DNA from 3 places in the Streptomyces sp. NPDC050759 genome. Region 1 is predicted to be linked to each of the others. Evidence: riboswitches for the same ligand, from Rfam matches in the RefSeq annotation. Region 1 holds a riboswitch; each other region holds the start of a gene.
The links. Region 1 has a riboswitch for thiamine pyrophosphate ahead of thiO (glycine oxidase ThiO). Riboswitches for the same ligand answer to the same signal wherever they lie in the genome.
Positions count from the first base shown of each region.

Region 2: it holds a riboswitch for thiamine pyrophosphate, as region 1 does, so the genes downstream of both, ACIBJB_RS29610 (thiamine ABC transporter substrate binding subunit) here and thiO (glycine oxidase ThiO) in region 1, are expected to answer to the same signal.
Region 3: it holds a riboswitch for thiamine pyrophosphate, as region 1 does, so the genes downstream of both, thiC (phosphomethylpyrimidine synthase ThiC) here and thiO (glycine oxidase ThiO) in region 1, are expected to answer to the same signal.

Region 1 covers NZ_JBITGI010000001.1:137,761-148,274, forward strand. Annotated here, with positions in the region: gene ACIBJB_RS00600 (hypothetical protein) at 1-639, opposite strand, end outside; gene metF (methylenetetrahydrofolate reductase [NAD(P)H]) at 696-1,619, opposite strand; gene thiE (thiamine phosphate synthase) at 1,743-2,393, opposite strand; gene ACIBJB_RS00615 (Rv2175c family DNA-binding protein) at 2,488-2,859, opposite strand; gene ACIBJB_RS00620 (NAD(P)/FAD-dependent oxidoreductase) at 3,130-4,344, opposite strand; gene ACIBJB_RS00625 (hypothetical protein) at 4,377-4,727, opposite strand; TPP riboswitch at 4,780-4,891, shown strand; gene thiO (glycine oxidase ThiO) at 4,889-6,052, shown strand; gene thiS (sulfur carrier protein ThiS) at 6,049-6,249, shown strand; gene ACIBJB_RS00640 (thiazole synthase) at 6,253-7,050, shown strand; gene pknB (Stk1 family PASTA domain-containing Ser/Thr kinase) at 7,206-9,137, shown strand; gene ACIBJB_RS00650 (deoxyribonuclease IV) at 9,372-10,235, shown strand; gene ACIBJB_RS00655 (sulfite oxidase-like oxidoreductase) at 10,257-10,514, opposite strand, start outside.
Region 2 covers NZ_JBITGI010000011.1:141,961-152,474, reverse strand. Annotated here, with positions in the region: gene frr (ribosome recycling factor) at 1-260, shown strand, start outside; gene ACIBJB_RS29620 (phosphatidate cytidylyltransferase) at 260-1,429, shown strand; gene rlmN (23S rRNA (adenine(2503)-C(2))-methyltransferase RlmN) at 1,563-2,669, shown strand; TPP riboswitch at 2,693-2,800, shown strand; gene ACIBJB_RS29610 (thiamine ABC transporter substrate binding subunit) at 2,797-3,867, shown strand; gene ACIBJB_RS29605 (ABC transporter permease) at 3,843-5,513, shown strand; gene ACIBJB_RS29600 (ABC transporter ATP-binding protein) at 5,513-6,538, shown strand; gene ACIBJB_RS29595 (maleylpyruvate isomerase family mycothiol-dependent enzyme) at 6,563-7,348, shown strand; gene ACIBJB_RS29590 (LAETG motif-containing sortase-dependent surface protein) at 7,398-8,096, opposite strand; gene ACIBJB_RS29585 (LOG family protein) at 8,244-9,365, opposite strand; gene ACIBJB_RS29580 (VOC family protein) at 9,401-9,820, opposite strand; gene ACIBJB_RS29575 (hypothetical protein) at 9,940-10,514, opposite strand, start outside.
Region 3 covers NZ_JBITGI010000005.1:106,496-117,009, forward strand. Annotated here, with positions in the region: gene cydB (cytochrome d ubiquinol oxidase subunit II) at 1-850, opposite strand, end outside; gene ACIBJB_RS17015 (cytochrome ubiquinol oxidase subunit I) at 869-2,377, opposite strand; gene hisC (histidinol-phosphate transaminase) at 2,564-3,643, opposite strand; gene ACIBJB_RS17025 (LacI family DNA-binding transcriptional regulator) at 4,082-5,194, shown strand; gene ACIBJB_RS17030 (metallophosphoesterase) at 5,394-6,461, shown strand; gene ACIBJB_RS17035 (hypothetical protein) at 6,655-7,518, shown strand; gene thiC (phosphomethylpyrimidine synthase ThiC) at 7,630-9,408, opposite strand; TPP riboswitch at 9,401-9,590, opposite strand; gene ACIBJB_RS17045 (YibE/F family protein) at 9,662-10,514, shown strand, end outside.

The sequences.
Region 1 (10,514 bases):
GCCGTCGTAGCCGTAGGTCTGGTCGGCGGCGGCCGTCGCGTACTGGTCCTGGGCCTGGCCCGCGGACGCGTAGGACTGGTCACCGGCGTAGGAGGAGTCGTTGTATATGCCGTAGGAGCCGGTGTCGTCCGGCAGGGGCTGCGGCTCGTAGACCGAGGTGGTCTCGGCGGCCGTGGGCGCGGCGGAGCGCGCGGGCGTGAAGACGTCGTCGCGGTCGTAGTCGTCGTGGCCGTAGCCGGAGGTGTCCGGCCGGCCCTGGTCGTACCCGGCCTCGTCGCCGTGGGCCGCCTCACCCGCCTCCAGGTCGGAGACCTCCAGGGCGGGCTCCTCACGGCCGCGCTCACGACGGCTCTTCTTGCCGCCGGTCAGACCGCCCAGCGCGGCCGGCGGGTTGACCGCCCAGCCCTGCTCGAAGCCGCGGCGGAACGACAGCGTGACGTAGGTCTGGCCGACCGCGAAGGCGATCGCGCCCAGCCCGATGACGACCACCGACGGCATCAGCACGCCGAGGACCACACCGAGGAAGCCGACGAAGGCGAGCAGCCGCCAGCGCAGCCGTGCCTTGTACTGCAGCAGCACCTCGCCCAGCAGCCACAGCGCGACGATTCCGAACGCGATGTAGAGGACCGTCCAGCCCATGTACGCCCCTCTCCCAGTGACCGCTACGCAGTGTGTCGTATATCCGTGCGGCCGGTCTAGGCCTGCGGTGGATGGTGCAGACCCAGGTTTTCGTAGATTTCCAGGGTCGCCGTGGAGTTGTTGAGCGTGATGAAGTGCAGTCCGGGCACTCCCTCGGACAGCAGCCGGGCGCAGAACTCCGTGGCGAACTCGATTCCGATCGAGCGTACAGCGGTCGGATCGTCCTTTGCTGTGAGGATCCGCTCTTTCAGGACGGAGGGGATGATCGCGTTGCTGAGCTGTGGTAGCCGCTCCAGCATCCGTACGCTGGTCACGGGCATGATCTCGGGGATGACGGGGGTCGCGCAGCCCGCCGCGTGGACTCGGTCACGCAGCCGCAGATAGGACTCCGGCTGGAAGAACATCTGGGTGATGGCGTAGTCGGCGCCGGCGCGGCACTTGTCGACGAAGTGCGTGACGTCGGCGTCCCAGTCGGCCGAGCGCGGGTGCATCTCCGGGAAGGCCGCCACGCCGACGCAGAAGTCGCCCGACTCCTTGATGAGCCGGACGAGTTCGGCGGCGTAGGTCAGGCCCTGCGGGTGCGCCACCCACTCGGCCATCGGGTCGCCGGGCGGGTCGCCGCGCACGGCCAGGATGTTGCGGATCCCGGCGTCGGCGTACTGGCCGATGATGTTGCGCAGTTCCGCGACGGAGTGGTCGACCGCGGTGAGGTGGGCGACCGGGGTCAGGGTGGTGTCCGCGACGATCTGCTGGGTCTCCTTGACGGTGCCCGCGCGGGTGGAGCCGCCGGCGCCGTAGGTCACGGAGACGAAGTCCGGGGCGACCGCCTCGACCCTCCTGAGCGCGCTCCACAGGTTCCGCTCACCCTTGGGGGTCTTCGGCGCCGAGAACTCGAAGGAGTACGTCGTCTTGCCTGCGGCGAGCATGTCACGCACCGTGCGTGCGCGGTCAGTCCTGGTGGATGCGGTTCCTAGGGCCATACCCGCAGGTTAGCCAGGGGGGAGCGGTCGCCCAACCGGATCACGGAAATATGCCTGTTTTGTCGACTTGTTGTCCACCCCTCGGACACCGGGCCGATCATGCGACCGGCGAATACCGGCCCCTTACTCCGTGTCACTCAACCGCTTGGCGAACTCCGCGGCGGCCGCGCCCGGGTCGTCCGCCTCGGTGATCGCCCGGACGACCACGACCCGGCGGGCACCGGCCTCCAGGACGTCGTCGAGGTTACCGAGGTCGATGCCGCCGATGGCGAACCAGGGGCGGTCGGTGCCTAGGGCGGCGGTGTACCGGACCAGGTCGAGGCCCGGGGCGTGCCGGCCTGGCTTGGTGGGGGTCGGCCAGCAGGGGCCGGTGCAGAAGTAGTCCACGCCGTCCTGGACCGCGGCCGCGGCGGCCTCCGCCTCGGCGTGCGTGGAGCGGCCTATGAGGATGTCGTCGCCGAGGATCGCGCGGGCGGCGGGGACGGGCAGGTCACCCTGGCCGAGGTGCAGCACACCGGCGCCGGCCGCGTGGGCGACGTCGGCCCGGTCGTTGACCGCGAGGAGCTTGCCGTGCCGCGCGCAGGCGTCGGCGAACACCTGCAGATGTTCCAGTTCCTCGGCCGCCTCCATGCCCTTGTCCCGCAACTGCACGATGTCGACGCCCCCGGCCAGGACCGCGTCCAGGAACTCGGCGAGGTCGCCCTGCCGCTTGCGGGCGTCCGTGCAGAGGTAGACGCGGGCGTCGGCGAGCAGGTCACGGGTGGTGTCGGGCATGCGTGAGTCTCCCCCGGGTTCGGTGGCGTACGGGCCGTGCCGGACCGTGGCCGTGGCCTCGGCGGTCACGGCCCGTACGCCGGTGTGGTTCGGATCAGACGGCGAGCGCCTGGGCGCGGCGCTTCACCTCCGTGCCGCGATTCTCGCTCAGGGCCTGCGCGGGGGTGCCGGGCAGGCTCTCGTCGGGCGTGAAGAGCCACTCCAGCATCTCTTCGTCGGTGAAGCCGTCGTCCCTCAGGAGCGTCAGGGTCCCGGCCAGGCCCTTGACGACCTTCTGCTCGGCCCCGTCGATGAAGGCGGCGGGGACGTGCAGCGCACGGTTCTCACCACGGCGTACGGCGATGAGCTGGCCGTCCTTGACCAGCTGCCGCACACGCGTCACCTCGACATCGAGCATCTCTGCGATGTCGGGGAGGGTGAGCCAGGCGGGGACGAGAGCATCGATCTTTGCGTCAATCTCGGTCACGGGATTAAGCGTGCCATCCCGCACTGACAGTCGGAAGCCGGGGCGCCTCCGGCGGGGGAACGGGGGGCATGATCACCGGCTGCCGACCGCCATAGAACCAGGCGATCCCGGTCGCTGGAGCCATGCGGACCCGGCCGCCGAGACCAAGCGCGCCCCGGTCACCAGAAACCGCGCGCGCCCCGGTCACCAGATTCCGCACCCCGGCCGCCAAGGACCGGCGGAGTCCGCCCGGCCGGTCGCGGCGGGCTGCCCGAGCCGCCGGGCTGTCTCCTACGCCGTCGCCGCTTTCAGCGGCCTCGCCGGGTCCGTCAGCAGTTCCGGGTTCATCTCCGTGCCCGCCTCGATCAGGCGGCGGCCCTGGGCCAGGTCCCGGGGCCGGCCCACCGCCAGGAGGGCCACCAGGCGGTTCTCGCGCAGCCAGCACACCGTCCAGGCGGGGCCCGACGGCTCGCCGCGCCACAGCGTCGTGTCGGCGGACGCGTGGTGGCCGGCGTACTGGACGAAGCGGCCGAACTGCTCGGACCAGAAGTACGGGACGGGGTCGTAGACCATGCGGGTCTCGCCCAGGATGTCGGCGGCCACCGTGCGGGGGCCCTGGAGGGCGTTGTCCCAGTGGTGGACCAGCAGGCGCTCGCCGTACCTCCCCGAGGGGAAGGAGGCGCAGTCGCCGACCGCGTAGACGTCGGGCGCGGACGTGCGCAGCCGGTCGTCGGCGACGACCTCGCGGTGGGCGCCGAGTTCGATGCCCGAACCTGCGAGCCAGGCCGTGGCGGGCCGGGCGCCGATACCCACCACGACCGCGCCCGCGGCCACCCGGGAGCCGTCGTCCAGGACGACCGCGCCGGGCTCGACGCGCTCCACGCGCGCGTGTGTGCGCAGCACGGCACCCGCGTCGGCGTACCAGGAGGTCATCGGCGCGGCCACCTCGGCGGGCAGCGCGCCCGCGAGCGGCCGGTCGGCGGCTTCCACGACCGTCACCGCGCAGCCCGCCTCGCGCGCGGCGGTGGCGAACTCGGCGCCGATCCAGCCCGCGCCGACGACCACGATGTCGTGCTGTCGGGCGAGCACGGGGCGCAGCCGTTCGGCGTCGTCCAGGGTGCGCAGCAGATGCACGCCCGGCACACCCTCCGTGCCGGGCAGCCGGATCGGTTCGGCACCGGTGGCGAGGACCAGGACGTCGTACGGGACAGGCCCGGCTTCGGTGTCCAGTTCGTGCGCTTCGGGGCGTACGCCCAGCGCCTCGCGGCCGAGCAGCAGTTCGATGCCGAGGGCCTCGAAGTCCACGTCGAAGGCGGAGTCCTCGGCCTTGCCGAGCAGCACGGCCTTGGACAGCGGCGGACGGTCGTACGGCTGATGGGGCTCCGCGCCGATCACCGTGACCGTGCCCTTGAATCCCTGTTCGCGCAGGGCGACCGCGGTCTGCACGCCGGCCATGCCCGCGCCGACCACGACCACCCGCCGCTGCGCCTGCGTCTGCTCGCTCATTTGATCACCCTAGTCACCTGACAATCCGTCAGTCAGGAGTCGTGCTCAGTGACCTGTTCCACAACACTCGTACCGCTGCCCGGCTGCGACTCCCACTCCCACGTCTCCTCCAACCGCAGCCGGCCGTCGACAAGCTCCACGACCGTCGAGACGCAGTGCCCGGAGGATGTCGTTCCGTCGTGCTTCAGCTGCACGTACCTGAAGTCGAGACGGTCCCCCGCGCGCGTGCCGACGAGATGTCCGCGTACGACGTCACCGCCCGCGTACTCGGCCCAGATCTCCCCGTCCTGCTCGTGGTAGGTGAACCGGGTCCGTGTACCCACCTGACCCGGTGCCTGATCGGCGACCGGGGCGAGGACGAGGCCGTCGAGCGAGCGGGGCATGGCGGAAGGCTCCCTTACAGAGGCGCACGGGCACGGGCTAGGGTGGCCAACGTAGAGCACTCGCGGGAGCCCGGACGCACCGGGCTGAGAGGGAGGCTGGCGGCCTCCGACCGTACGAACCTGATCCGGGTCATGCCGGCGAAGGGAGGGGCTGGACGCCCATGTCCTCACGTACGTCAGACGTCCTCGTCGTCGGGGGCGGCATCATCGGCCTGGTCACGGCCTGGCGGGCCGCGCAGCGCGGGCTCACCACGGCCGTCGTGGACCCCGAACCGGGCGGCGGGGCCGCCCAGGTGGCTGCCGGGATGCTGGCCGCGGTCACCGAACTGCACTACGGCGAGCACACCCTGCTGGGGCTGAACCTCGCCTCGGCCCACCGCTATCCCGACTTCGCGGCCGAGCTCACCGACCTGACAGGCCTCGACCTCGGCTACCGCCGCTGCGGCACACTCGCCGTGGCTCTGGACGCCGACGACCGCGCCCACCTGCGCGAACTGCACGCGTTGCAGCGGCAGTCGGGGCTGGAGTCGGAGTGGCTGTCCGGCCGGGAGTGCCGACGCCTGGAGCCGATGCTCGCACCGGGGGTGCGGGGCGGACTGCGGGTGGACGGCGATCACCAGATCGATCCACGGCGGCTCACGCGCGCGTTGCTGGCCGCGTGCGAGCAGGCGGGTGTCGTCTTCCACCGCGCGTGGGCCAAGGGCCTCCGGGTCGCAGGGGACCGGGCCGCGGGGGTCACCACGACCGACGGCGACGAGCTGGGCGGGGGGCAGGTGGTGCTCGCCGCCGGAAGTCTCAGCGGCCGCCTCGAAGGGGTCCCAGCGGATGTCCTGCCCCCGGTACGGCCCGTGAAGGGCCAGGTGCTGCGGCTGACCGTGCCGCCGCGCAGCGCGCCCTTCCTGAGCCGCACGGTGCGGGCCGTGGTCCGCGGCAGCCAGGTCTACCTGGTGCCGCGGGAGAACGGCGAGCTGGTGATCGGCGCGACCAGCGAGGAGCTGGGCTGGGACACGACGGTGACCGCGGGCGGGGTGTACGAGCTGCTGCGGGACGCCCACGAACTGGTCCCCGGCATCACCGAGCTGCCGCTCACGGAGACCCGCGCGGGTCTGCGCCCGGGGTCCCCGGACAACGCCCCGCTGCTCGGACCCACGGAACTGACCGGGCTGGTGCTCGCGACCGGCCACTACCGCAATGGCGTGCTGCTCACGCCGATCACCGGGGACGCCATGGCGCACGTTCTGACGACGGGTGAACTCCCCGATGTGGCCCGCCCGTTCACCCCGAGGCGATTCGCCGCCACGGAACTCCTGGAGCAGCCGGCATGAACATCTCCGTCAACGGGGAGACCCGGGAGTTCGCTCCCGGCACGGCTCTCGACACCGTCGTGCGGGCGCTGACGCCGGCGCCGTCCGGGGTGGCCGCGGCGCTCAACGAAACCGTCGTCCCGCGCGCGCAGTGGCCCGCGACGTCCCTCTCCGAGGGTGACCGCGTGGAAGTCCTCACCGCCGTCCAAGGAGGCTGACCCATGGCCGACGATCCCTTTGTCATCAGCGGTACGTCCTTCTCGTCCCGGCTGATCATGGGCACGGGCGGGGCGCCCAGCCTGGACGTGCTCGAGCGGGCCCTGGTCGCCTCCGGCACCGAGCTGACGACGGTCGCGATGCGTCGCGTGGACCCCTCGGTGCACGGCTCGGTGCTGTCCGTACTGGAGAGGCTCGGCATCCGGGTGCTCCCGAACACCGCGGGCTGTTTCACCGCCGGAGAGGCCGTCCTGACGGCCCGCCTCGCGCGCGAGGCGCTCGGCACCGACCTGGTCAAGCTGGAGGTCATCGCCGACGAGCGCACCCTTCTGCCGGATCCCATAGAGCTGCTGGACGCGGCGGAGACCCTGGTGGACGACGGCTTCACGGTGCTGCCGTACACAAACGACGACCCGGTGCTCGCCCGGAAGCTGGAGGACGTGGGCTGCGCGGCGGTCATGCCGCTGGGCTCACCGATCGGCTCGGGCCTCGGCATCCGCAACCCGCACAACTTCCAGCTGATCGTCGAGCACGCGCGGGTGCCGGTGATCCTGGACGCGGGGGCGGGCACGGCGTCGGACGCTGCTCTGGCGATGGAGCTCGGGTGCGCGGGTGTGATGCTCGCCTCAGCGGTGACGCGGGCGCAGGAGCCCGAGCTGATGGCGCACGCGATGCGGCACGCGGTGGAGGCGGGGCGGCTGGCGTACCGGGCGGGGCGGATCCCCCGACGGCACTTCGCCGAGGCGTCGTCTCCGGTGGCGGGCAGGGCGGTACTGGACCCGGAGCGGCCTGCTTTCCAGTGACCTGACGTGGGGCCTGGGCGAGGGACGTGACCCGAGTGGCACGCCTGTCCCCGACCGGCACCTCCGTGCGATCTGCGTCACAGCTACGCTGCAGTCCCGCCTCGATATCGGCCGAACCGGACGGGCTGTCAGCGTCGGCTCGTACACTCACCTGCGTGGATACGACCCTTCAGGACCCGCTGGTCGGGCAGGTGCTCGACGGCCGCTATCGCGTGGACGCGCGGATCGCGGTCGGCGGGATGGCCACGGTCTACCGGGCCCTGGACACCCGTCTGGACCGCGTGCTCGCGCTCAAGGTGATGCACCCCGCGCTCGCGGCGGACGGGTCCTTCGTCGAGCGGTTCATCCGGGAGGCCAAGTCCGTCGCCCGGCTCGCCCACCCCAACGTCGTGCAGGTCTTCGACCAGGGCACCGACGGGTCGTACGTCTACCTCGCCATGGAGTACGTCGCCGGGTGCACCCTGCGCGACGTGCTCCGCGAGCGCGGGGCCCTGCAGCCGCGCGCCGCCCTGGACATCCTGGAGCCCGTGCTCGCCGCGCTCGGCGCCGCACACCGGGCAGGTTTCGTACACCGGGACATGAAGCCGGAGAACGTCCTGATAGGGGACGACGGCCGGGTCAAGGTCGCCGACTTCGGACTCGTGCGGTCGGTGAACACCGTGACCAGCACCACCGGAGCCGTACTCGGCACCGTGTCCTATCTCTCGCCCGAGCAGATCGAGCAGCCAGGCACCGCGGACGCCCGCGTCGACGTGTACGCGTGCGGTGTGGTCCTGTACGAGATGCTGACCGGCGATCGCCCGCACGACGGCGACTCCCCCGCCGTCGTCCTCTACAAGCACCTCCACGAAGACGTCCCGCCGCCCTCGGCCGTGGTCCCGGGGCTGCCGTACGAACTGGACGAGCTGGTCGCGTCGGCCACCGCCCGCACCCCGGACCTGCGTCCGTACGACGCCGTGGCGCTGCTCGCGCAGACCCGCGAGGCACACGGCAGGCTGAGCGCCGACCAGCTGGACGCGGTACCGCCGCAGGCGCTCTCGGCGGAGTACGCGGGCGCCGAGAACCGCACGAGCGTGATCCCGCGCACCCTCACCGTGCCGCGCCCCCTGCCGGTCAACGAGGACGAGCCGGTGTACCACCGCACCAGCCGCCTGGAGAGCCCGCCACCCCCGCCTTCCCGGCGCGGCCGCTCGTCCGGCGGCCCCCGGCGCGGCCCGCTCCTGATCGTCGCTGCGATCCTGCTTGCCCTCGGGCTCGGGGCGGGCGTCTGGTACATCAACTCCGGCCAGTTCACCCAGGTCCCGGCCCTCCTGACGAAGACCGAGGCACAGGCCCGGGACCGACTGGACGAGGCCGGTCTGGAGACCGGCAAGGTCACGTACGCCTACAGCGACACCGTGAAGCGCGGCACCGTCATCAGCACGGACCCGGAGGTGGGCGAACGCATACGGAACAACGACTCCGTGTCGATCACCGTCTCCAAGGGCCCGCAGACGGTGAAGGTGCCCGATGTCCAAGGGGACGCGCTGAGTACTGCCAGGACCCGGCTGAAGGCGGAAGGGCTGCAACCGGGCATGGTCACCCGGGAGTTCAGCGACGACGTACCGAAGGGTTTCGTGATCAGCACGGATCCCGAGGACGGCACCACCCTGCGCGCCGGCTCGGCGATCGCGCTCACCGTCAGCAAGGGCGCCCCGGTCGACGTCCCGGACGTCACCGGCGAGGACCTGGCCGACGCCAGGGCCGACCTGACGGAGGCCGGTCTGAAGGTGAGGATCGCCACCACCCGGGTCAACTCCGAGTACGACGCGGGCCAGGTCGCCAAGCAGACCCCGGCAGGCGAAAGCCAGGCGGCCGACGGTGACACCGTCACCCTGACGCTCTCCAAGGGCCCCGAGATGATCGAGGTCCCGGACGTCACCGGCGACAGCGTCGACGACGCCAAGACCGAACTGGAGGACGCGGGCTTCCAGGTCGACGAGGACCGCGGCCTGCTCGGCCTGTTCGGCGACACGGTGAAGAAACAGTCCGTGAAGGGCGGGGACACAGCCCCCAAGGGTTCGACGATCACGATCACCATTCGCTGACGACCCCCTACGCACACCCGCCCAGGGCGCGTGGCAGCTCCTTGCCGTCACACGGCTGCAGGGGCGACCCCCTGTGCCACACCCACCCAGGGGCGCGGGGAACTGCGCGCCCAGCCCCCCACCGACCCGCAGCCGCCGACGGCGAACAGCCCCACCCCGACCCGCGACCGCCCAACGAGAAGCCGCACCCCACCCCACCCGCCCAAGCGCCGCAGGCAATGGCACCCTTGACCGGTGACAACTCAGCGCAACCCCGTCGGCGGCCACGTCCCCGTGGCCGGCGGCCTGAACTCCGTCGGCCTGTCGTATGCCCGTGACCTCGACGCCGAGACCGTGCAGGTCTTCGTCGCCAACCCGCGCGGCTGGGCCACCCCCGCCGGAAACCCCCGCCAGGACGAGGCGTTCCGCGAGGCCTGCGCGCAAGAGGCGATCCCGGCGTACGTCCACGCGCCGTACCTGATCAACTTCGGCTCACACACCGAGGCGACCGTGGAGAGGTCGGTCGATTCGCTCCGGCACTCCCTCAGGCGCGGACGCGAGATCGGCGCGCTGGGCGTCGTCGTGCACACCGGCAGCGCCACCGGCGGCCGCGACCGTTCCGTGGCCCTGAAGCAGGTGCGCGAGCACCTGCTGCCGCTCCTCGACGAACTCACCCACGACGACGACCCGTATCTGCTCCTGGAGTCGACGGCCGGCCAGGGATCCTCCCTCTGCTCCCGCACCTGGGACTTCGGCCCGTACTTCGAGGCGCTGGACGCCCACCCGAGGCTGGGCGTCTGCCTGGACACCTGCCACATCTTCGCGGCCGGCCACGACCTCACCGGTCCGAGCGGCATGCACCAGACGCTCGACCTCCTGGTGGAGACCGTCGGCGAGGGCCGCCTGAAGCTGATCCACGCCAACGACTCCAAGGACGTGGTCGGCGCCCACAAGGACCGTCACGAGAACATCGGCTCCGGCCACATCGGCGAGGACCCGTTCCGCGCCCTGATGACCCACCCCGCCACCGCGGGCGTACCGCTGATCATCGAAACGCCCGGCGGCAAGGAGGGGCACGCAGCGGACGTGGAGAGGCTGAAGAAACTCCGGAACGGGTAAGGGCACTGGCCGCACTGACCGTCACAGCTCGGGGCCGTCTCCCGGCTGCTCCTGGTACGAGTACCGCTGTTCCTTCCAGGGATCGCCGACGTTGTGATAGCCGCGCTCTTCCCAGAAGCCGCGGCGGTCGGCGGTCATGTACTCGACGCCACGGACCCATTTGGGCCCCTTCCAGGCGTACAGATGGGGGACGACCAGCCGGAGCGGAAAGCCGTGCTCCGCGGTCAGCAGTTCCCCGTCCTTGTGGGTGGCGAAGATCGCGCGCTCGGACGCGAAGTC
Region 2 (10,514 bases), on a different contig from region 1:
TGGTGTTCCCCGAGCTCACCGAGGAGCGCCGCCGCGACTACATCAAGGTCGCCAAGGCCAAGGCCGAGGACTCGCGCGTGTCCATCCGCTCGGTCCGCCGCAAGGCCAAGGACGCGATCGACAAGCTCGTCAAGGACGGCGAGGTCGGCGAGGACGAGGGCCGCCGTGCGGAGAAGGAGCTCGACGACGCGACGCACAAGTACGTCGCCCAGGTGGACGAGCTCCTCAAGCACAAGGAAGCAGAGCTTCTCGAGGTCTGATGAACGACTCTTCCTGGGCGACGCCGCCCCACGCCGGGTACTGGGGGCCGTCCGACCAGGGGCCTGCTCAGGGGGCTGACCCGGCGGGTCCCGCGTACGATGCGCATGACGCGCAGCACACTCGGCCCATGCCCATCGTGCCCGACGGACCCGCTGAACCTCGGTACGGCGGCGACCAGGATGACGACCGGGGGACCGCTCGGCTGAGCGGTCCCTTGTTCCGGGACGACCAGTTCCGGGACGAGGCGTTCCGCGACGAGACCACGTCGGCGCAGCCCTACGCGGCGGCGCCGCAGAAGCAGAATCCGGAGCCCATGCCCGACTCCTCGCAGCCGGCGCCCGCGCCGCAGAAGAAGAGCGCGGGGCGGGATCTGGGTGCCGCCATAGGGGTCGGGGTCGGACTCGGTGCGGTGATCATCGCGTCGCTGTTCTTCGTCAAGGCCGCCTTCGTCGGCGTGATAGCGGTCGCCGTCGTCGTGGGTCTGTGGGAGCTGACCAGCAGGCTTCAGGAGCGCAAGGGCATCAAGGCGCCGCTCGTGCCGCTGGCGCTCGGCGGGGCCGCGATGGTCGTCGCGGGGTACGTCAGGGGCGCCGAGGGGGCCTGGGTCGCCATGGCCCTCACGGCACTCGCCGTCCTCGTCTGGCGGATGACGGAACCGCCGGAGGGCTACCTCAAGGACGTCACGGCGGGCGTCTTCGCGGCGTTCTACGTCCCGTTCCTGGCCACGTTCGTCGCGATGATGCTGACGGCGGAGGACGGGGCGGCCCGGGTCCTGATGTTTCTGCTCCTGACCGTCGTCAGCGACACCGGGGCGTACGCCGTCGGCTGGCGCTTCGGCACCCACAAGCTCGCGCCGCGCATCAGCCCCGGCAAGACCCGCGAGGGCCTGGCCGGGGCGGTGCTGTTCGCGATGGTGGCGGGCGCGCTGTGCATGCAGTTCCTGATCGACGACGGCACCTGGTGGCAGGGCCTGCTCCTGGGCCTCGCGGTCGCGGCCAGCGCGACGCTGGGTGACCTCGGCGAGTCGATGATCAAGCGGGACCTCGGCATCAAGGACATGGGCTCCCTCCTGCCGGGCCACGGCGGCATCATGGACCGCCTGGACTCCCTCCTGCCGACGGCTCCGGTGGTGTGGCTGCTGCTGGTGCTGTTCGTGGGCTCCGGCTGACCTGCTTCGCGTGTACGGCTTTCCCGGCCCCCGTCCTGTTCAGGGCGGGGGCCGCGTCGTCAGGTTCTCCCGGCCTTCGGCGTGTGGATCTTCTGGACGCGGCCGCTGAATGATCTGCGACACTGGAACAGTTATGCCTGCACCCGGAGAACTCACTTTCGTCGCCCCCCGCGGAGCCAAGAAGCCGCCGCGGCACCTTGCCGATCTCACGCCCGCCGAGCGCAAGGAGGTCGTGGCGGGGATCGGGGAGAAGCCGTTTCGCGCCAAGCAGCTCTCGCAGCACTACTTCGCGCGGTACGCGCACGACCCGGCGGAGTGGACCGACATCCCGGCCGGCGCGCGCGGCAAGCTCCAGGAGGCGCTGCTTCCCGAGCTCATGACCGTCGTACGGCATCTGTCGACCGACCAGGGGACCACGCGCAAGACGTTGTGGCGGCTGTTCGACGGGACGCTCGTGGAGTCGGTGCTGATGCGGTATCCGGACAGGGTGACCATGTGCATCAGCTCGCAGGCGGGTTGTGGCATGAACTGCCCCTTCTGCGCCACCGGGCAGGCGGGACTGGACCGCAATCTGTCCACCGCCGAGATCGTGCACCAGATCGTGGACGGGATGCGGGCGCTCCGGGACGGAGAGGTGCCGGGCGGGCCCGCGCGGCTCTCCAACATCGTCTTCATGGGGATGGGCGAGCCGCTCGCCAACTACAAGCGGGTCGTCGGCTCCATTCGCGCGCTCACCGATCCCGCGCCCGACGGGCTCGGTCTCTCCCAGCGCGGCATCACGGTGTCGACCGTGGGGCTCGTGCCCGCCATTCACCGGTTCGCCGACGAAGGCTTCAAGTGCCGGCTCGCGATCTCCCTGCACGCCCCCGACGACGAGCTGCGCGACACCCTCGTCCCCGTGAACACGCGGTGGAAGGTGCGCGAGGTGCTCGACGCCGGGTTCGAGTACGTCGAGAAGTCGGGGCGGCGCCTCTCCATCGAGTACGCGCTGATCCGCGACATCAACGACCAGGCCTGGCGCGGTGACCGGCTCGGCCGCCTGCTCAAGGGCAAGCCGGTGCATGTCAACCTGATCCCGCTGAACCCGACGCCCGGGTCCAAGTGGACCGCCTCCCGGCCCGAGGACGAGAAGGCGTTCGTCGAGGCCATCGCCGCCCATGGTGTGCCGGTGACGGTCCGGGACACCCGTGGACAGGAGATCGACGGGGCCTGTGGTCAGCTCGCGGCCACCGAACGGTAGTCTGACGGACGTACGTACATCTTCATATCCGACAGGGGAGCGCCACAGCGCTGAGAGTGCGGCAATCGGGCCGCAGACCCTCTGAACCTCGCCCAGGTCATTCTGGGTAGGAAGTTCGGTCATCACCGTGAACAACAAGAAGTTCTGTGCTGCCGTCGTCGGCCTCGGCCTGGTCACGCTGTCCGCGTGCGGCTCGTCGTCCGACGACTCCGAGAGCTCCGGCTCCAAGAACGTCACCCTCGTCAGCCACGACTCGTGGGCCGTCTCCAAGAGCGTCCTCGCCGACTTCGAGAAGAAGTCCGGCTACCAGGTCAAGGTCCTGGAGGACGGCGACGCCGGGCAGGCCGTCAACAAGGCCATCCTCACCAAGGACAACCCGCAGGGCGACGTCTTCTTCGGCGTCGACAACACCCTGCTCTCCCGCGCGCTCGACAACGGGCTCTTCCAGTCGTACGAGGCCAAGGGCGCCGACCGGATCAAGGCCGGGTACCGGGTCGACGGGGACAAGGTCACGCCCATCGACACCGGCGACATCTGCGTCAACTACGACAAGGCCTACTTCACCGCGCACAAGCTCCAGCCGCCGTCGTCGTACGACGATCTGATCAAGCCCGCCTACAAGAACCTCCTCGTCACCGAGAACGCCTCCACCTCCTCGCCGGGGCTCGGCTTCCTCCTCGGGAGCGCCGCGAAGTACGGCGACGACGGGTGGGAGGGCTACTGGAAGAAGCTCAAGGCCAACGGTGTCAAGGTCGTCGACGGCTGGGAGCAGGCCTACAACGAGGAGTTCTCCGGTTCCGCCGGGGGCAAGAAGGCGAAGGCCGACCGGCCGCTCGTCGTGTCGTACGCCTCCTCGCCGCCCGCCGAGGTGATCTACGCCGACCCGAAGCCGAAGACCGCCCCCACCGGCGTCGCGCAGGGCACCTGCTTCCGGCAGATCGAGTACGCCGGACTGCTGAGCAACGCCGCGAACGCCAAGGGCGGCAAGGCGTTCCTGGACTTCCTGCTCACCAAGGAGTTCCAGCAGGACATGCCGCTCAACATGTTCGTCTATCCGGTCATCGACGGCGCCCAGGTGCCGGACGAGTTCACCGAGTACGGTCCGCAGGCCAAGGATCCCGAGACCATGGACCCGGCGAAGATCGCCGACAACAGGGACGACTGGGTCAAGTCATGGACCTCGCTCGTACTGAAGTAAGGCCCCGCAAGGGCGTCACGAACGCGGCGGCACGGCTCGGGCTGATGACCGTGCCCGTCGCGTTCTTCGCCGTCTTCTTCGCCTATCCCGTCGCCGCGATCGTCGCGCGCGGCCTCGAGACCGACGGGACCTGGCAGTTCGGCCGGATCACCGACGCCCTCACCCAACCGGACATCCGGCACGTCCTGTGGTTCACCACCTGGCAGGCGCTCGCCTCCACCGCGCTCACGCTCCTGGTCGCGCTCCCCGGCGCGTATGTCTTCGCGCGCTTCGACTTCCCCGGCAAGCAGATCCTGCGGGCCGTGGTCACCGTCCCCTTCGTGCTGCCGACCGTCGTCGTCGGTACGGCCTTTCTGGCGCTGGTGGGGCGTGGCGGGCTGCTGGACGACTTGTGGGGCGTACGGCTGGACACCACGGTGTGGGCGATCCTGCTCGCGCACGTCTTCTTCAACTACGCGGTCGTCGTCCGGACCGTCGGCGGACTGTGGGCCCAGCTGGATCCGCGTCAGGAGGAGGCCGCGCGGATGCTGGGCGCGTCCCGGCTCAGGGCCTGGCGGACGGTCACGCTCCCCGCGCTCGGGCCCGCCGTGGCCGCCGCCGCTCTCATGGTGTTCCTCTTCACCTTCACCTCCTTCGGCGTGGTGCAGATCCTCGGGGGGCCGACCTTCTCGACCCTCGAGGTGGAGATCTACCGGCAGACCTCCGAGATCTTCGACCTGTCCACGGCCGCTGTGCTGACGCTGATCCAGTTCGTCGCGGTGGGCGCTGTTCTCGCCCTGCACGCGTGGACCGTACGGCGCCGGGAGACCGCGCTACGGCTCGTGGACGAGTCCCTCACCGCCCGGCGGCCCCGAGGGGCGGGAGAGTGGGGGCTGCTGGCCGGGGTCGTGGGCAGTGTCGCCGTCCTCCTGGTGCTGCCGCTCGCGGTGCTGGTGCAGCGGTCCCTCGACGCTCCCGACTTCGGCTACTACCGGGCGCTGACCCACAGCGACGGCGGGGTCTTCCTCGTCGCGCCGATCGAGGCGGTCGGGAACTCCCTGGAGTACGCCCTCGCCGCCACCGCCATCGCGGTGGTGATCGGGGGCCTCGCGGCGGCCGCGCTGACACGGCGGGACGCGGGCCGGTTCGTGCGGGGCTTCGACGCGCTGCTGATGCTGCCGCTCGGGGTGTCCGCGGTGACCGTCGGCTTCGGGTTCCTGATCTCGCTCGACGAGCCGCCGCTGGACCTCAGGCAGTCCTGGATCCTGGTGCCGCTCGCGCAGGCGCTGGTCGGGGTGCCCTTCGTCGTGCGGACCATGCTGCCGGTGCTGCGGGCCGTGGACCACCGGTTGCGGGAGGCCGCGGCCGTGCTCGGGGCCTCGCCGTGGCGGGTGTGGCGGGAGGTCGATCTGCCCATGGTGCGGCGGGCGTTGCTGATCGCGGCGGGCTTCGCCTTCGCCGTGTCGCTGGGCGAGTTCGGGGCGACGGTGTTCATCGCACGGCCCGACAACCCGACGCTGCCGGTCGCCGTGGCACGGCTGCTCGGACGGGCCGGTGATCTCAACTACGGCCAGGCGATGGCCCTTTCGACGATCCTGATGGTGGTGTGCGCGGTGGCGCTGCTGGTGCTCGAACGGCTGCGGACCGACCGGACCGGGGAGTTCTGATGCTGCTGAGCCTTGAGGACGCGACGGTTCGGTTCGGCGGGCGGGCCGTCCTCGACGGGGTCGGTCTCGATGTCGCCGAGCACGAGATCGTGTGTGTGCTCGGCCCCAGCGGCAGCGGCAAGTCGACGCTGCTGCGGGTGGTGGCCGGCCTTCAACCGCTCGACGGGGGACGGGTCCTGCTCGACGGGCGTGACCAGGGCGGGGTGGCCGCGCACAAGCGCGGCGTCGGGCTGATGTTCCAGGACCACCAGCTCTTCCCGCAGCGGGACGTGGGCGCCAATGTGGCCTTCGGGCTGCGGATGCACGGGGCCGCGCGGGCACAACAGGATGAGCGGGTACGGGAGTTGCTCGACCTCGTCGGGCTTCCGGGTGCCGCCCGTCGGGCTGTCGGCGCGCTCTCCGGCGGTGAGCAGCAGCGGGTCGCGCTGGCCCGCGCGCTCGCGCCCCGGCCCCGGCTGCTGATGCTGGACGAGCCGCTCGGACAGCTGGACCGCTCGCTGCGGGAGCGGCTGGTCGTCGAACTGCGGGAGCTGTTCGGACGGTTGGGCACCACGGTGCTCGCGGTCACCCACGACCAGGGCGAGGCCTTCGCGTTGGCCGACCGGGTCGTGGTGATGCGGGACGGGCGGATCGCCCAGTCGGGTACGCCTCTCGAGGTGTGGCAGCGGCCGGCGGACGAGTTCGTGGCCCGCTTCCTCGGCTTCGAGAACGTCGTCGAGGGCACGGTGGCGGGTGAGGTCGCGGACACGGTGTGGGGAAAGGTTCCGGTGCCCTCGGGAGCTGCCCAGGGGGTCAGGAACGTGCTGGTGCGGCCGGCGGGAGTGCGGCTGAAGGCGGCCGACGAGGGCCTGAGCTGCACGGTGACCGCGCGGACCTTCAAGGGCACCCATGTGGCCGTACATCTGCATCCTCGGGAGGGTGACGGGCCGCAGTTGGAGGCCGCGTGCGCTCTCCGTGCGGCGCCGGAGGTCGGGGACACGGTCGGGGTGGAGTTCGACCCGGCCGAAATCGTCGTGCTGGACTGACCGGGCGGACATAGGGTGCGGGGCATGACCCTGCTCGCACATGACCGGTACTGCGACGAGATCGCTCACCAAGTGGGCCTGTTGAGGGACGTACTGACGTCCGGGGCCGACCTGTCCGTGACGGTGCCGACCTGCCCGGAGTGGTCGCTGGAGCAACTGGTGCGGCACACCGGGGGCGCCCTGCGCTGGGTGGAGCTGATGGTGCGGACCCGGGCCCAGCAGGAAGTGCCTGAGGACCAGGTGCCGTTGGGGGAGGGGCCCGAGGACGCCGGGGCGCTGGACGCCTGGCTCGCGGAGACGGGGAAGATGCTCGTCGCCACGCTTCGGGAGGCCGGGCCGGATGCCAAGGTCTGGTCCTGGGCCGGGATCCCCACCTCGGGCTTCTGGGCCCGCAGGATGGCACACGAACTCACGGTCCACCGTGCCGACGCCACGCTCGCCGCCGGACAGCCGTACGAGGTGGCCCCGGAGATCGCCGCCGACGCGATCGACGAGTGGTTGCAGATCGTGGAGTTCGCACAGCGGACCATGCCGGACGACGAGTCGAGGGAACTGCGCGGCTCCGGGCGCAGTATCCATCTGCATGCCACCGACGGAACATCCGAAGGGTGGGAGTGGATGATCGAGCTCACCGACGACGTCATCGCCTGGCGGCGCGGGCACGAGAAGGCGACCGTCGCCCTGCGCGGCCCGCTGACCGCCGTCATGCTCGCCTTCTACCGCCGACTGCCCCTGGACAGCCCGGAGTTGGAGGTCCTGGGGGAGCGGGAGCTGCTGGAGTTCTGGCTGCAGCGGGCGACCTTCGGATGACATGGGTGTGGCCCGCCCCGAACCCGGGACGGGCCACGCACGACTGTCGTCAGCGGGTGCTGGCCCCGCGACGGCGCAGGCCGAAGAACACGGCGCCGCCGCCGATGGCGACCAGGGCGATCGCGATCCCGGCGATCAGGCCGGTGTTGGAGTTCGCACCGGTCTCGGCGAGGTTGGAGTCGCCGGCCGCGGGCGACGGGGCGTTGCTCTCGACGGTGGCCGGAGCGGTGGTGCCCTCCGAGGCCGACGGGGTCGGGGTCGGGGACTCCTCGGCCGGAGTGCCGGCGGAGTCCGACGGGGTGGGCGTGGGCGTGGGCGTCGGGGTCGGCGTGTCCTCGGTCTTGCAGGCGGTCGCCGGGGTGGTCAGGTTCGGCGTGATGTCCGCGCCCTTGATGTAGGGCAGGGCCTCGACGTGGACCCGGTACACCGCGTTGGGCGCCCAGTCCTCCTCGAAGGTGATGGTGGTGCCCTTCTTCGAGCCCTTCACCGTCTGCTCGCCGACCTTCTTCGCGTCGGCGCCGTTGCTCTGCAGGTACACGGAGACCGTCGCCTCGACGCCGGTCTTGTCCACGTCGGTGACGGTGATGACGCCCTTGGTGCCGTCGCACTTGGCTTCGGCGGAGAACTCATTGATGTTGCAGGCAAGCGCGTTGCCGGAGGCACCGAGCACGATCGCGGTCGATGCGGCGGCGACGCCGAGGAAGCGCGAGACGCGGGCGGTGCGGCGGGATATGGGCGTAAATGCCACGTTCGTCCTTCACAGGATGCTCAAATGCGGGGGGCTGAGGGGATGGTGATGTGACATCACCGTCCCCAGGAGTCTCACAGGTCTATAAGCGCAGCATAAGAAGTGTCAACGTGCAGGCACCCTACAAGTGTTGACTTTGCCTGCTTATTAAGGTGTGAGACGTTTCAGCGCCTCTCCGGCGTCCTCGATCCGGTCAACAAGGGCGATTCGGGCCTCCATTGACCGCTCGCGCGCGAGGGCCTGGAGCAGCGGCCAGGTGGGCAGCTTCTCCGTCCAGTGGACGCGGTTCACGAGCACCATCGGCGTGGGTTCGCCGCGCGACTCGTAGTAGTTGGGCGTCGCGTTGTCGAAGATCTCCTGCACGGTGCCGGCGGCGCCCGGCAGGAAGACCACCCCCGCGGTGCAGCGGGCGAGCAGGCCGTCCTCGCGGGTGGCGTTGGCGAAGTACTTGGCGATGTGCGAGGCGAAGGCGTTCGGCGGCTCGTGCCCGTAGAACCAGGTCGGGATGCCGACGGAAGGACCGCCCCGGGGCCAGCGGGTGCGGACCTCGAAGGCGGCGCGCGCCCAGTCGGTGATCGAGGGCGTGAACGAGGGAGCACCGGCGAGGAGTTCGCACGCCTCGTCGAGCATGGCGTCCTCGAAGGGGGCCGCGTAGGCGCCGAGGTTGGCCGCCTCCATCGCGCCCGGGCCGCCACCGGTGGCCACGGTGAGCCCGGCGCGGGCCAGTTCACGGCCGAGGCGCGCGGCGCCGGCGTACTCGCGTGTGCCGCGGGCCATCGCGTGGCCGCCCATGACCCCCACGACCCTGGTGCCGCGCAGGAGTTCGTCGAGGGCGTCGGAGACGGCGTCGTCGTGGACGGAGCGCAGCATCGACGCGTATATGTCGCCGTCGGCCTTGGTGCGCTGGAACCAGGCGTAGGCGAGCGCGTCGGGGGTCTGCTCGTATCCCTTCTCCAGCCCGTCGAACAACTCGTCCGGGGAGTAGAGCAGTCCGCGGTACGGGTCGAAGGGCAGGTTCGGGACGGGCGGGAAGACCAGGGCGCCGTCCGCGCGGATCTTCTCCGCGGCGTTCTCCCGCATCGGGCAGCCGAGGAAGACGGCGCCCGCGGTGTCGGTGGCCAGCAACTCCCTTGTCCGGTCCGTCAGATCGACGGCCTGGACCCGGAAACCGGCGAGGGTGCCGCGGGCCGGTACGACCGCGTCGAACTCCTCAAGCGTCTCGATCTCACGGTCGTCGTGGTGTGCCGCATGGGCGGGGCTCGTCTGCACCCGCCCATGCTCGCACGCCGGTTGCGGCCCGTGGGTCAGCCCTGGATCGCCGCCGGGTCCATCCAGATGACCTCCCAGGTGTGGCCGTCGAGGTCGTCGAAGGAGCGGCCGTACATGAAACCGTGGTCCTGGGTCTCGCCGGACGGGGTGCCGCCCACCGCGATCGCCTTGTCGACCAGCTCGTCGACCTTCGCGCGGCTCTCCGCGCTCAGCGCGATCAGGACCTCGCTGGTCGTCGTCGCGTCCGCGATCTCCTTCTTGGTGAAGGTCGAGTAGAACGGCTTCGTCAGCAGCATCGCGACGATGGTGTCGCTGATCACGACGGACGCCGCGTTGTCGTCGCTGAACTGCGGGTTGATCGAGTAGCCGAGCTCGGTGAAGAACTTCTTCGAGGCGTCGAGGTCGTTCACGGCCAGGTTCACGAAGATCATCTGCTGGTAGGTCGGCGAGGTCATCGGAGTCTCTCCCATCGGGTGCGTGCTGTTCGGTGGGTAGACGGGTGGGTGCGGCGGAACTCATCGGGCGGCCGTGATTTTTTTCGTACGGGTTTTCCGTACGGGTTTCTCGGACGGGCTCAGGAGGTCAGGGGGAGGGCCGCCAGCTCGGCCACGACCAGGGTGAGTGGGCCGAAGAGGGCCAGCAGGGCGCCGGCGCGCAGGGCCGCCGCGCTGCGGAGCATGGTCGCGGGGGCGCCCAGGCGGAGCAACGCGGCTGTGGTGTCCGACCTCGCGTGCTTGGCCTCCACGGCGGCGGTGAGGAGCGTCGCGATCGTGCAGCTCGCCACCAGGAGCAGGCCGAGGGTGGTCAGGGGGCCCACTTCGGGGCCTGTCGGGTCGTACAGGGTGGCCATGGCGTAGATGCCGGACGTCACCGCGCACACGATGCCCAGCGGGCGGCCGATGCGGGCGGCCTCCGACATGAGGACCCTCCCGGCGAGGAGGCGCAGGGCGCCGGGGTGGCCGGACTGGAGGAGGCGGCCGCAGAGGTGGGTGAGGCCGGGGCCGGCGACTGCCAGGCCCACGGCGGTGAGGAGCCAGCCGATCAGGACGGAGGGGGTGCCTGCCAGGCCGCCGGGGAGCGGTGCGGCGGGGGCGGTCCCTTGCCGGTTGGCGTAGGCCTCCACCGCCAGGCCCGCGGCGAGCACGGCGA
Region 3 (10,514 bases), on a different contig from region 1:
TCAGGCTCCAGTCCGCGTCGAGCGAGGACGGCATGACGTTCGGGAACAGCGTCAGGAAGAACATCGCGACCGTGGCCACAATGGTGAGGCCGGACAGCGCGAACGACCAGCCTTCCCGTCCGGCCCGGTTCGCCACCAGCGCGGCAACCAGGGCGGCGACCGCCACGACCATCGCGACCAGGCTCTTGCCGTTGCCGTTGTCGACCTGAGTCCAGAGCAGGAAGAGCAGTGCCAAACCTGCGGTCACCAGACCGACCCAGCGCGCCAGCTTCCGCGCCCGTTCCCGGATCTCCCCGACGGTCTTCAGGGCCGTGAAGACCGTTCCGTGGAAGGTGAACAGCGTCAGCGTCACCAGTCCACCGAGCAGCGCATACGGGTTGAACAGGTCCCAGAGGGTGCCGACGTACTCGAAGTGCTGGTCGATCTTCACCCCGTGCACGATGTTGCCGAAGGCCACGCCCCACAGGAACGCCGGGATGAGCGAGGTCCAGAAGATCGCGGTCTCCCAGTTGCGCTGCCAGTTCTCCTCGGGCCGCTTGGCCCGGTACTCGAAGGCGACCCCGCGGACGATCAGGCAGACCAGGATGACCAGCAGCGGCAGATAGAAGCCGGAGAAGAGCGTGGCGTACCAGTCGGGGAAGGCGGCGAAGGTCGCACCGCCCGCCGTCAGCAGCCACACCTCGTTGCCGTCCCAGACGGGACCGATGGTGTTGATCAGGACGCGCTTCTCGGCCCGGTCGCGGGCGAGCAGCTTGGTGAGGACACCGACCCCGAAGTCGAAGCCCTCCAGGAAGAAGTAGCCGGTCCACAGCACGGCGATGAGCACGAACCAGACGTCGTGAAGTTCCATGACTCGATCTCCCTCGGCCTAGTACGAGAAGGCCATCGGCTTGTCGGCGTCACTGGTGTCGCCGCCGATCTTCGTGGGCGGGTTGAGGTCGGCCTCGGTGAGTTCGGGCGGGCCGGCCTTGACGTACTTCACGAGCAGCTTGACCTCGACGACGGCGAGGATGGCGTACAGCGTCGTGAAGACGAGCATCGAGATGAGGACCTCGGCCTGGGAGACGCCGGGTGAGACCGCGTGCCGGGTCTGCAGGACGCCGTAGACGACCCATGGCTGACGGCCCATTTCGGTGAAGATCCAGCCCCAGGAGTTGGCGATCAGCGGGAAGCCAAGGGTCCAGATCGCCACGAGCCAGTAGAGTCGGCCGAGCTTGGGGCTGAGGGCCTTGTTCTTGAAGAGGACCAGATGCGGAACCTCGTCCTCGCCGACGCGCAGGTGCTGCGGGAGCATGAACTTCTTGCGGGTCAGCCAGAGTCCGGCGAGGCCGATGGCGAAGGACGCCATGCCGAAGCCGATCATCCAGCGGAAGGCCCAGAAGGTGACCGGGATGTTGGGCCGGTAGTCACCCGGCCCGTACTTCTGCTGCTCGGCCTTGTTGACGTCGTTGATGCCGGGGACGAACGAGGTGAAGTCGTCGTCGGCGAGGAAGGACAGCAGGCCCGGGATCTCGATGGCCACGCTGTTGTGGCCCTTCTCCACGTCGCCGTAGGCGAAGATCGAGAAGGGTGCCGAGTCCTGGCCGTCCCACAGGGCTTCGGCGGCCGCCATCTTCATCGGCTGCTGCTTGAACATGACCTTGCCGAGGGTGTCACCGCTGATCGCGGTGAGCATGCCGGCGATGACCACGGTGACCAGGCCGAGGCGCAGCGAGGTCTTCATCACGGCGATGTGCTTCTTGCGGAACAGATGGAAGGCCGCGATGCCCACCATGAAGGCACCACCGGTCAGGAAGGTGGCCGACATCGTGTGGAAGACCTGGGTGAGCGCGGTGTTCTGGGTCAGCACCGCCCAGAAGTCGGTGAGTTCGGCGCGGCCCTTCTCCTTGTTGATCCGGTAGCCGACGGGGTGCTGCATCCACGAGTTGGCCGCGAGGATGAAGTACGCCGACAGGATCGTCCCGATCGAGACCATCCAGATGCAGGCCAGGTGGATCTTCTTGGGCAGCTTGTCCCAGCCGAAGATCCACAGGCCGATGAAGGTGGACTCGAAGAAGAAGGCGATCAGGGCTTCGAAGGCGAGCGGGGCGCCGAAGACATCGCCGACGAAGCGCGAGTAGTCGGACCAGTTCATGCCGAACTGGAACTCCTGCACGATGCCGGTGACCACACCCATCGCGATGTTGATCAGGAAGAGCTTGCCCCAGAACTTGGTGGCCCTGAGGTACTTCTCGTTCTCCGTGCGCACCCAGGCGGTCTGAAGGCCTGCCGTGAGGGCGGCCAGAGAGATCGTCAGGGGGACGAACAGGAAGTGGTAGACGGTGGTGATGCCGAACTGCCAGCGCGCCAGGGTCTCCGGCGCCAGAGCCAGGTCCACGTCGCCGCTCCTTACCTCACAGGCTTGTGGAACAAATGCGTGCGAAGCGACCGCTTGTGAAAGCGTTCACATTCACAAGCCCAGTATGCCGCACCTGCTTTCGATAGATGAAGGGGGGTCCCGGTTACCACCGGAACCCCCCTTGATGGACTGCGCTGACCTGCACAGATGCGCGGTCGGTGTGAGCTAGAGCTCCTTGCGGAACCCCTCCGCCACCTTCAGGAAGATGTCGTTCGCCTCTGTCTCCCCGACCGTCACCCGCACGCCCTCGCCCGGGAACGGCCGGACGACCACGCCGTGCTGCTCACATGCCGCCGCGAAGTCGACCGTGCGCTCCCCCAGCCGCAGCCAGACGAAGTTGGCCTGGGTCTCGGGCACCGTCCAGCCCTGGGCTCGAAGTCCCTCCACCACGCGGTTGCGCTCGCAGACCAGCGAGCCGACCCGGCCCAGGAGTTCGTCCTCGGCCCGCAGCGAGGCGATCGCCGCCTCCTGGGCGACCTGGCTCACCCCGAAGGGCACCGCAGTCTTGCGCAGCGCGGCGGCCACCGGCTCGTGGGCGATCGCGAAGCCGACCCTGAGGCCCGCGAGGCCGTACGCCTTGGAGAAGGTGCGCAGCACACAGACGTTCGGCCGCGTGCGGTACAGCTCCACGCCGTCCGGCACCTCGGGGTCACGGATGAACTCGCGGTAGGCCTCGTCGAGCACCACCAGCACGTCACTCGGCACCCGGTCGAGGAACCGTTCCAGCTCGGCCCGCTTCACGACCGTGCCCGTCGGGTTGTTCGGGTTGCAGACGAAGATCAGCCGGGTCCGCTCGGTGATCGCTTCCGCCATCGCGTCCAGGTCGTGCACATCACCCGCCGTCAGCGGCACCTGCACCGAGGTGGCACCGCTGATCTGCGTGATGATCGGGTACGCCTCGAAGGAGCGCCAGGCGTAGATCACCTCGTCGCCCGGTCCCGAGGTCGCCTGGATCAGCTGCTGGGCGACGCCGACGGAGCCGGTGCCGGTGGCCAGATGGGAGAGCGGGACGCCGAAGCGGTCGGACAGCTCGTTCATCAGCCCTGTGCAGGCCATGTCCGGGTAGCGGTTGAAAGAGGAGACGGCGGCCGTCACGGTCTCCAGCACCCCCGGCAGCGGCGGATAGGGGTTCTCGTTGGAGGACAGTTTGTAGGCCACCGGACCGCCGGAAGCGGCGGGCTTGCCCGGCTTGTACGTGGGGATACCCTCCAGCTCGGCGCGCAGCTTGGGGCTCGTCTCGCTCACCGCAGTCCTCCTCATGACCACCGATTCATGACCACCGACTCCTGGCGTCCGACTCCGGCAGCCGGCATCCAATACTGCTCACCTTATGAGGATTGAGCGCCACTGCGTACAGGTCAGAGCGAACCTCGTCCGTCCCACAGGCATCAGGGGCATCACCGTACGAAGGCAGACGAATCAGGGGGCGCGGTCACATATATCTATGCGCCGGTGGCTCGCGCCGTGGCGCGCGTCACCCGTGAAGGTGAGTTGAGACCTCTTCGAAACATCGAGGACTTGGCAGGCCCATGCGTGCCGACAAGTCACGTAATGCCATGGGATCGTTTAACTGTCTTTGTTTCAAAGGTAGTTGACGCAAGATGACCTTGCAGAAACGTGCCTGTCAACGCGTGCATATGCGTCCGCCCTACCCCACCGCATGAGCCCTACTATCGGCTCGCCATGACAGCAGCAGGGAAGCACCAGGTGAGCCGCGCGGAAACCTCCCGTCGAGGCAGCCGGCCGGGCCGGGCGGGCATCAGAGACGTGGCCGCCGCCGCCGGAGTCTCCATCACGACCGTCTCCGACGCCCTGAACGGCAAGGGCAGGCTCCCGGACGCCACCCGCCGCCATGTCAGGGAGGTCGCAGACCGGCTGGGCTACCGGCCCTCGGCCGCGGCCAGAACCCTCCGTACCGGCAAGTCGGGACTCATCGGCCTGACCGTGACGACATACGGGGATGAACCTTTCACCTTCACCGAGTTCGCGTACTTCGCCGAGATGGCGCGGGCCGCCACCTCCGCCGCGCTCGCCCGCGGCTACGCCCTCGTCATCCTGCCCGCGACCTCGCGCCACGACGTGTGGTCGAACGTCGCCCTGGACGGCACCGTGGTCATCGACCCGTCCGACCAGGACCCGGTCGTCAGCGAGCTGGTCCGGCAGGGTTTACCGGTGGTGTCCGACGGCCGCCCGGCCGGTGCCCTCCCGGTCACCGCCTGGGTCGACAACGACCACGAGGCCGCCGTCCTCGGCATCCTCGACCATCTGGCCGACGCCGGCGCCCGCCGCATCGGCCTGCTGACAGGGACGACGACGGACACGTACACCCATCTGTCGACCACCGCGTATCTGCGGTGGTGCGAGCGGGTCGGGCAGGACCCGGTGTACGAGGCCTATCCCGCGCACGATCCGTGCGCGGGCGCCGTCGCCGCCGACCGGCTGCTCGCCCGCCCGGACCGGCCGGACGCCGTCTACGGACTGTTCGACCCGAACGGCACCGACCTGCTGGCCGCCGCCCGCCGCTACGGGCTGCGCGTCCCCGACGACCTGCTGATCGTCTGCTGCAGCGAGTCCACCGTGTACGCCAGCACCGAGCCGCCCGTCACCACGCTCTCCCTCAAGCCGCGCCGCATCGGTACGGCGGTGGTCCAACTCCTCATCGACGCCATCGAGGGGGTCGAATCGGACCAACCGGTCGAGCAGGTGATACCGACCGAGCTGATCGTGCGCACCTCCTCCCAGCGGCGAGCCCCGCGCACGACGGTCAGCTCACCGCGGTCGCCCGAGGAGAAGTAACAGGAAGCGGCCGGGCGAGGGTCCAAGCCCGGCCAATCGGGGCGAATGCCGCGGTGAACGGGAGTCTTGCTCCGATTCACTACCCCTGGGTCATCACACGGCGCGATCCGCATTCCTATGATGGGCCCACGACACCGCGGGCCGCTGCGACCAGGCAGTCCGAAGCGGTGCAGATGCGGCGCGATGGTGGAGGGGTCTGATGACTCAGGGGGCCGGTCAGGGACCCGAGGTGGAGCGCACGGCGGTGCTGCGCGACTTCCGGGTGCCCGCGTACGTCAACGAGACCGGTCCGTACGGCCACAGCACGCACCCCGGAGACGTCGTACCGGCCGCCGAGGAGGCCTACCCGGAGGGGTACACCCCCACCGAACAGGACCTGCCCGTCATCCATCCCGGTGACGACGAGCTCCAGGCGGCCGCCGACCCCGCGTCACAGGCGGTGGACGGTCCCGGCCCGCTGTTCGTCGTCGGCGACGTCCACGGCTACCTCGACGAACTGACGTCCGCACTCCAGGAGAAGGGCCTCGTCGACGCGGCCGGCAACTGGTGCGCGGGCACCGCCCGGCTGTGGTTCCTCGGCGACTTCACCGACCGCGGGCCCGACGGCATCGGCGTCATCGACCTCGTGATGCGGCTGTCCGCGGAGGCCGCCGCGGCCGGCGGCTACTGCAAGGCCCTCATGGGCAACCACGAACTGCTGCTGCTCGGCGCCAAACGGTTCGGCGACACCCCCGTCAACTCCGGCGCGGGCACCGCCACCTTCCAGGCGGCCTGGCTGCTCAACGGCGGACAGAAGACCGACATGGACCGCCTCCAGGACCACCATCTGCAGTGGATGGCACGGCTGGACGCCGTCGAGGAGGTCGACGGACATCTGCTCGTCCACTCCGACACCACCGCCTACCTCGACTACGGCGACTCGATCGAGGCGGTCAACGACACCATCCGCGAGACCCTCACGCGCAACGACGCGGACGAGGTGTGGGATCTGTTCCGCAAGTTGACCAAGCGTTTCTCCTTCCGCGACGAGGGCGGCGCCGACCATGTGCGTTCACTGCTCGACACGTACGGCGGCATCCGCATCGTTCACGGCCACAGCCCGATCCCCTATCTGCTCGGCGAAGTGGGTTCCGAGGACGACGAGGACGAATCCGGTCCGGTGGTCGAGGGACCGCACGTCTACGCCGACGGACTGGCCATCGCGATGGACGGCGGGGTGACCATGGCCGGAAAACTGCTGGTCCAGCAACTGCCCCTGGATATCTGAACGTTCGCGGGGCAGTCGTTCCCGCAGGACGGACCGACCGTCGACCGCGCAGGCCAGAGGCCAATTTCTGGAAACCCCCTGTCACCCTGTGCCGTCACCGCTCTACCATCGGCTTATCCGTAGCAGGCTCCCCTCCGTTTCTGCCCGACGGCTCGTTGGCATGCGAGCCCCAAGCCCTACGGAGCATCGGGGGATGCACATGAACAGCGTTCCGCAGCACCTGCACAGCGAGGACCGCCAGGAGTACGAGCGGATCCTCGATGAGGCGCTGCGCTCCGCACCACACCGTCCCGAACTGGCCGCTGTCGGACAGCGGCTGAATCCCGAACAGCTGCGCACCATGGCGCTCAACGCCACCGCACTCGTCACGGCGGCCGCGGCGACCGAGTACCAGCACTACGTGAAGGTCCGCGAGGAACAGCGCCGCCCGGCGGCGCCGTCCACCCTGTCGTCCGTGCATGAACCCGGTCCCGCCGAGTCGGGCACGGGTGCGATGGGGCTCGCCACCACCATGGGAGAGGTCGCCGAGACCGCCGGTGCGGGCGCCGTCGCCGTCGCCGCGGTCCTGACGCCCGTCCTCGCCGGAATAGCCGCGGCGATCTTCCTGCTCGTGGGTTACATCCTCCAGATGCTCAGCCCACCGCCGGCGTTCGCCCACGCCATGATCACCATCGGATGGGTGTTCGGTGCCCTGACCGCGGCCGCGATCCTGGTCGCCGCCGTCGGGCTGCTGCTCACCGCCCTGCGCAACCGGCCCTCGCCGGACGCGGGGTACGGCGAACTGAGCGAGGAGGTGGCACGGGCCAGGGACGCCTGGCGCGAGGCCCTGCTGGAACGGGGCATCCTCCCCTTCCTCAGGGAGGCCCTGGCCGACCCCGGCACCGCCGCACTGCACCACACGGCTCCGCCCGCACCGACCAGCCGGATGCCCAGCCTCGGCTACGACCGCCCGGGCTTCAGCAGCCCGGACGACGGAGCGTCCGGTGCCCGCCCGAGCTTCAGCAGCCCGGACTACACCAGCCCGGACTTCGGGGGGCCGGAACACCAGCCGGAGTAGCACCCGGCACAGCCCCTCGGCTTGCGCCCCCACCACGGGGAGCGCAAGCCGAAGACCCGGCCGCGGGCCCACCGCCGACGATTCGCCACGCCCGTCGGCGATTCGCCCATGTCAGTCCGTGATCGGCAAATACACCCGGTTGCCCGCCGCCGCGAACTCCTTCGACTTCTGGGCCATGCCCTCCTCGATCTCCCCCTGCCTGTCGCCGTGGCGGCGGCGGATGTCCTGGGAGATCTTCATCGAGCAGAACTTCGGCCCGCACATGGAGCAGAAGTGAGCCGTCTTGGCCGGTTCGGCCGGGAGGGTCTCGTCGTGGAACTCGCGGGCCGTGTCGGGGTCGAGGGCCAGGTTGAACTGGTCCTCCCAGCGGAACTCGAAGCGGGCGTCGGAGAGGGCGTCGTCCCACTCCTGGGCACCGGGGTGTCCCTTGGCCAGGTCGGCCGCATGGGCGGCGATCTTGTAGGTGATGACACCCGTCTTGACGTCGTCCCGGTTGGGCAGGCCCAAGTGCTCCTTGGGCGTGACGTAGCAGAGCATCGCCGTGCCCCACCAGGCAATCATCGCGGCGCCGATGCCGGAGGTGATGTGGTCGTAGGCCGGCGCGACGTCGGTGGTCAGCGGGCCGAGCGTATAGAACGGAGCTTCATCGCAGATCTCCTGCTGAAGGTCGATGTTCTCCTTGATCTTGTGCATCGGGACGTGCCCGGGGCCCTCGATCATGGTCTGTACGTTGAAACGCTTCGCGATCCGGTTGAGTTCCCCGAGCGTGCGCAACTCCGCGAACTGTGCCTCGTCGTTGGCGTCCGCGATCGAACCGGGCCTGAGGCCGTCGCCCAGCGAGTACGTGACGTCGTAGGCGGCGAGGATCTCGCACAGCTCCTCGAAGTTCTCGTACAGGAACGACTCCTTGTGGTGCGCGAGGCACCAGGCCGCCATGATCGAGCCGCCGCGCGAGACGATGCCGGTCTTGCGGTTGGCCGTCAGTGGTACGTACGGCAGGCGCACGCCCGCGTGGACCGTCATGTAGTCCACGCCCTGTTCGGCCTGCTCGATGACCGTGTCCTTGTAGATCTCCCAGGTCAGCTCCTCGGCGCGGCCGTCGACCTTCTCCAGCGCCTGGTAGAGCGGCACCGTGCCGATGGGGACGGGGGAGTTGCGCAGCACCCACTCGCGGGTGGTGTGGATGTTGCGGCCGGTGGACAGGTCCATGACCGTGTCGGCGCCCCAGCGGGTCGCCCAGGTCATCTTCTCCACCTCCTCCTCGATGGAGGACGTCACCGCGGAGTTGCCGATGTTGGCGTTGACCTTCACCAGGAACCGCTTGCCGATGATCATCGGCTCGATCTCCGGGTGGTTGACGTTGGCCGGCAGCACCGCGCGACCCGCCGCGATCTCCTCGCGGACGACCTCGGGAGAGACGTTCTCCCGGATGGCCACGTACTCCATCTCCGGTGTGATCTCACCGCGACGGGCATAGGCGAGCTGCGTGACCGCGTTGCCGTCACGGCTGCGGCGCGGCTGGCGTGGCCGCCCCGGGAAGACCGCGTCGAGGTTGCGGAGGCCACCCCGCGGTGAGGTGTGCTTGATCCCGTCGTCCTCGGGACGCACGGGACGTCCCGCGTACTCCTCGGTGTCCCCGCGGGCGATGATCCAGTTGTCCCGCAGTGGCGCAAGGCCCCGTCGGACATCCGTCTCGGTGAGCGGATCGGTGTACGGACCGGACGTGTCGTACAGCGTGACCGACTCCCCGTTGGTGAGGTGCACCTGGCGAACCGGCACCCGCAGATCGGGGCGCGAGCCCTCGATGTACGCCTTGTGCCAGCCGATGGACTTCCCGGCCTCCCCGTCGAGCTGATCGGAGGCAGGCGTGCGCGCGTCCTTGATGGTCATGAGACCTACTCCCTACGCCGGCATTACCCGGTAACAGGTTCGGCGGTCGACGCAGCGGTTTCCGTCTGCCGACGTTTCGTGGGGAACGTCACTCGCTTGAGATGACGTTCCACGTGAAACATCGCTGGGACGGAGGTCAGCGCCCTCTCAGCCCGGTGCTCCGAGCTCCCGCGTGTACAAAGGTGGCTCCACGCTAGCGTCAATTCGGGCGCGGTGAACAGAGGGCCCCTGTCGTTCTTGCGATGATCGGTCGGTGACCACGACGCATCAGCCCCCGTACCCGCCTCCCGAGCCTCCGCGCCGGCCGGGCTCCGGAAACGGCCCCCGGCTCGGTCCCGGCAACGGCTCCCGCGGGGGCTACGGAAACGGCGCCGCCGACGGCTGGCACGAGCACGGCGGGCACGGTGGACAGGGCTACGGGTATGGGCCCGGAGCCGGTGGTGAAGGCCAGGGCGGTGGCGGTGACCTGGGCGGCGGCCAGGGTGGTGGTCAGGGCGGCGGGGGCCGGAGCAGTGGTGACGACCATGGGCACGAACCCGGCGACGGACACGGGCACGGACACGGGCGAGGGGGCGGTTCCGGGTCCGGCAGCGGTGGCGGGCACGGCCACAGTCACAGCCACGGACCGGCAGCTCCCGTCTCCAAACACCTGCGCAAGGTCATCGCGGCGATCCTCATCCCGTTCGGCGTAGCCGTGGTGGTGGGGCTCGCCGTGCTGTGGCCCGGCGGAGCCCCGGCGCACCAACGCACCGGGGTCGGCTTCGACCGGCAGACCCAGCAGGCCACGGTCAGCAAGGTCGTGAGCGTCAGCTGCAAGTCGGTGAACGCCTCGGGGGAGGCCCCGACCGGGGACACCTCCACGGCCGAGGGCTCCTCCGCCGAGCAGCAGGCGAACGGCACCTGCAAGAAAGCGACGATCCGGGTCGACACCGGCAACGACAAGGGCCGCACCTTCACGGAGATCGTCCAGCCGGACCAGTCCCGGCAGTTGCACGAGGGCCAGAAGGTCGTGGTCGCGTACGAGCCCTCGGCCCCCAGGGATCTGCAGTACTCGGTCGCCGACGTGAACCGCAGGCTCCCCATGGGGCTGCTCGCCGGCATCTTCG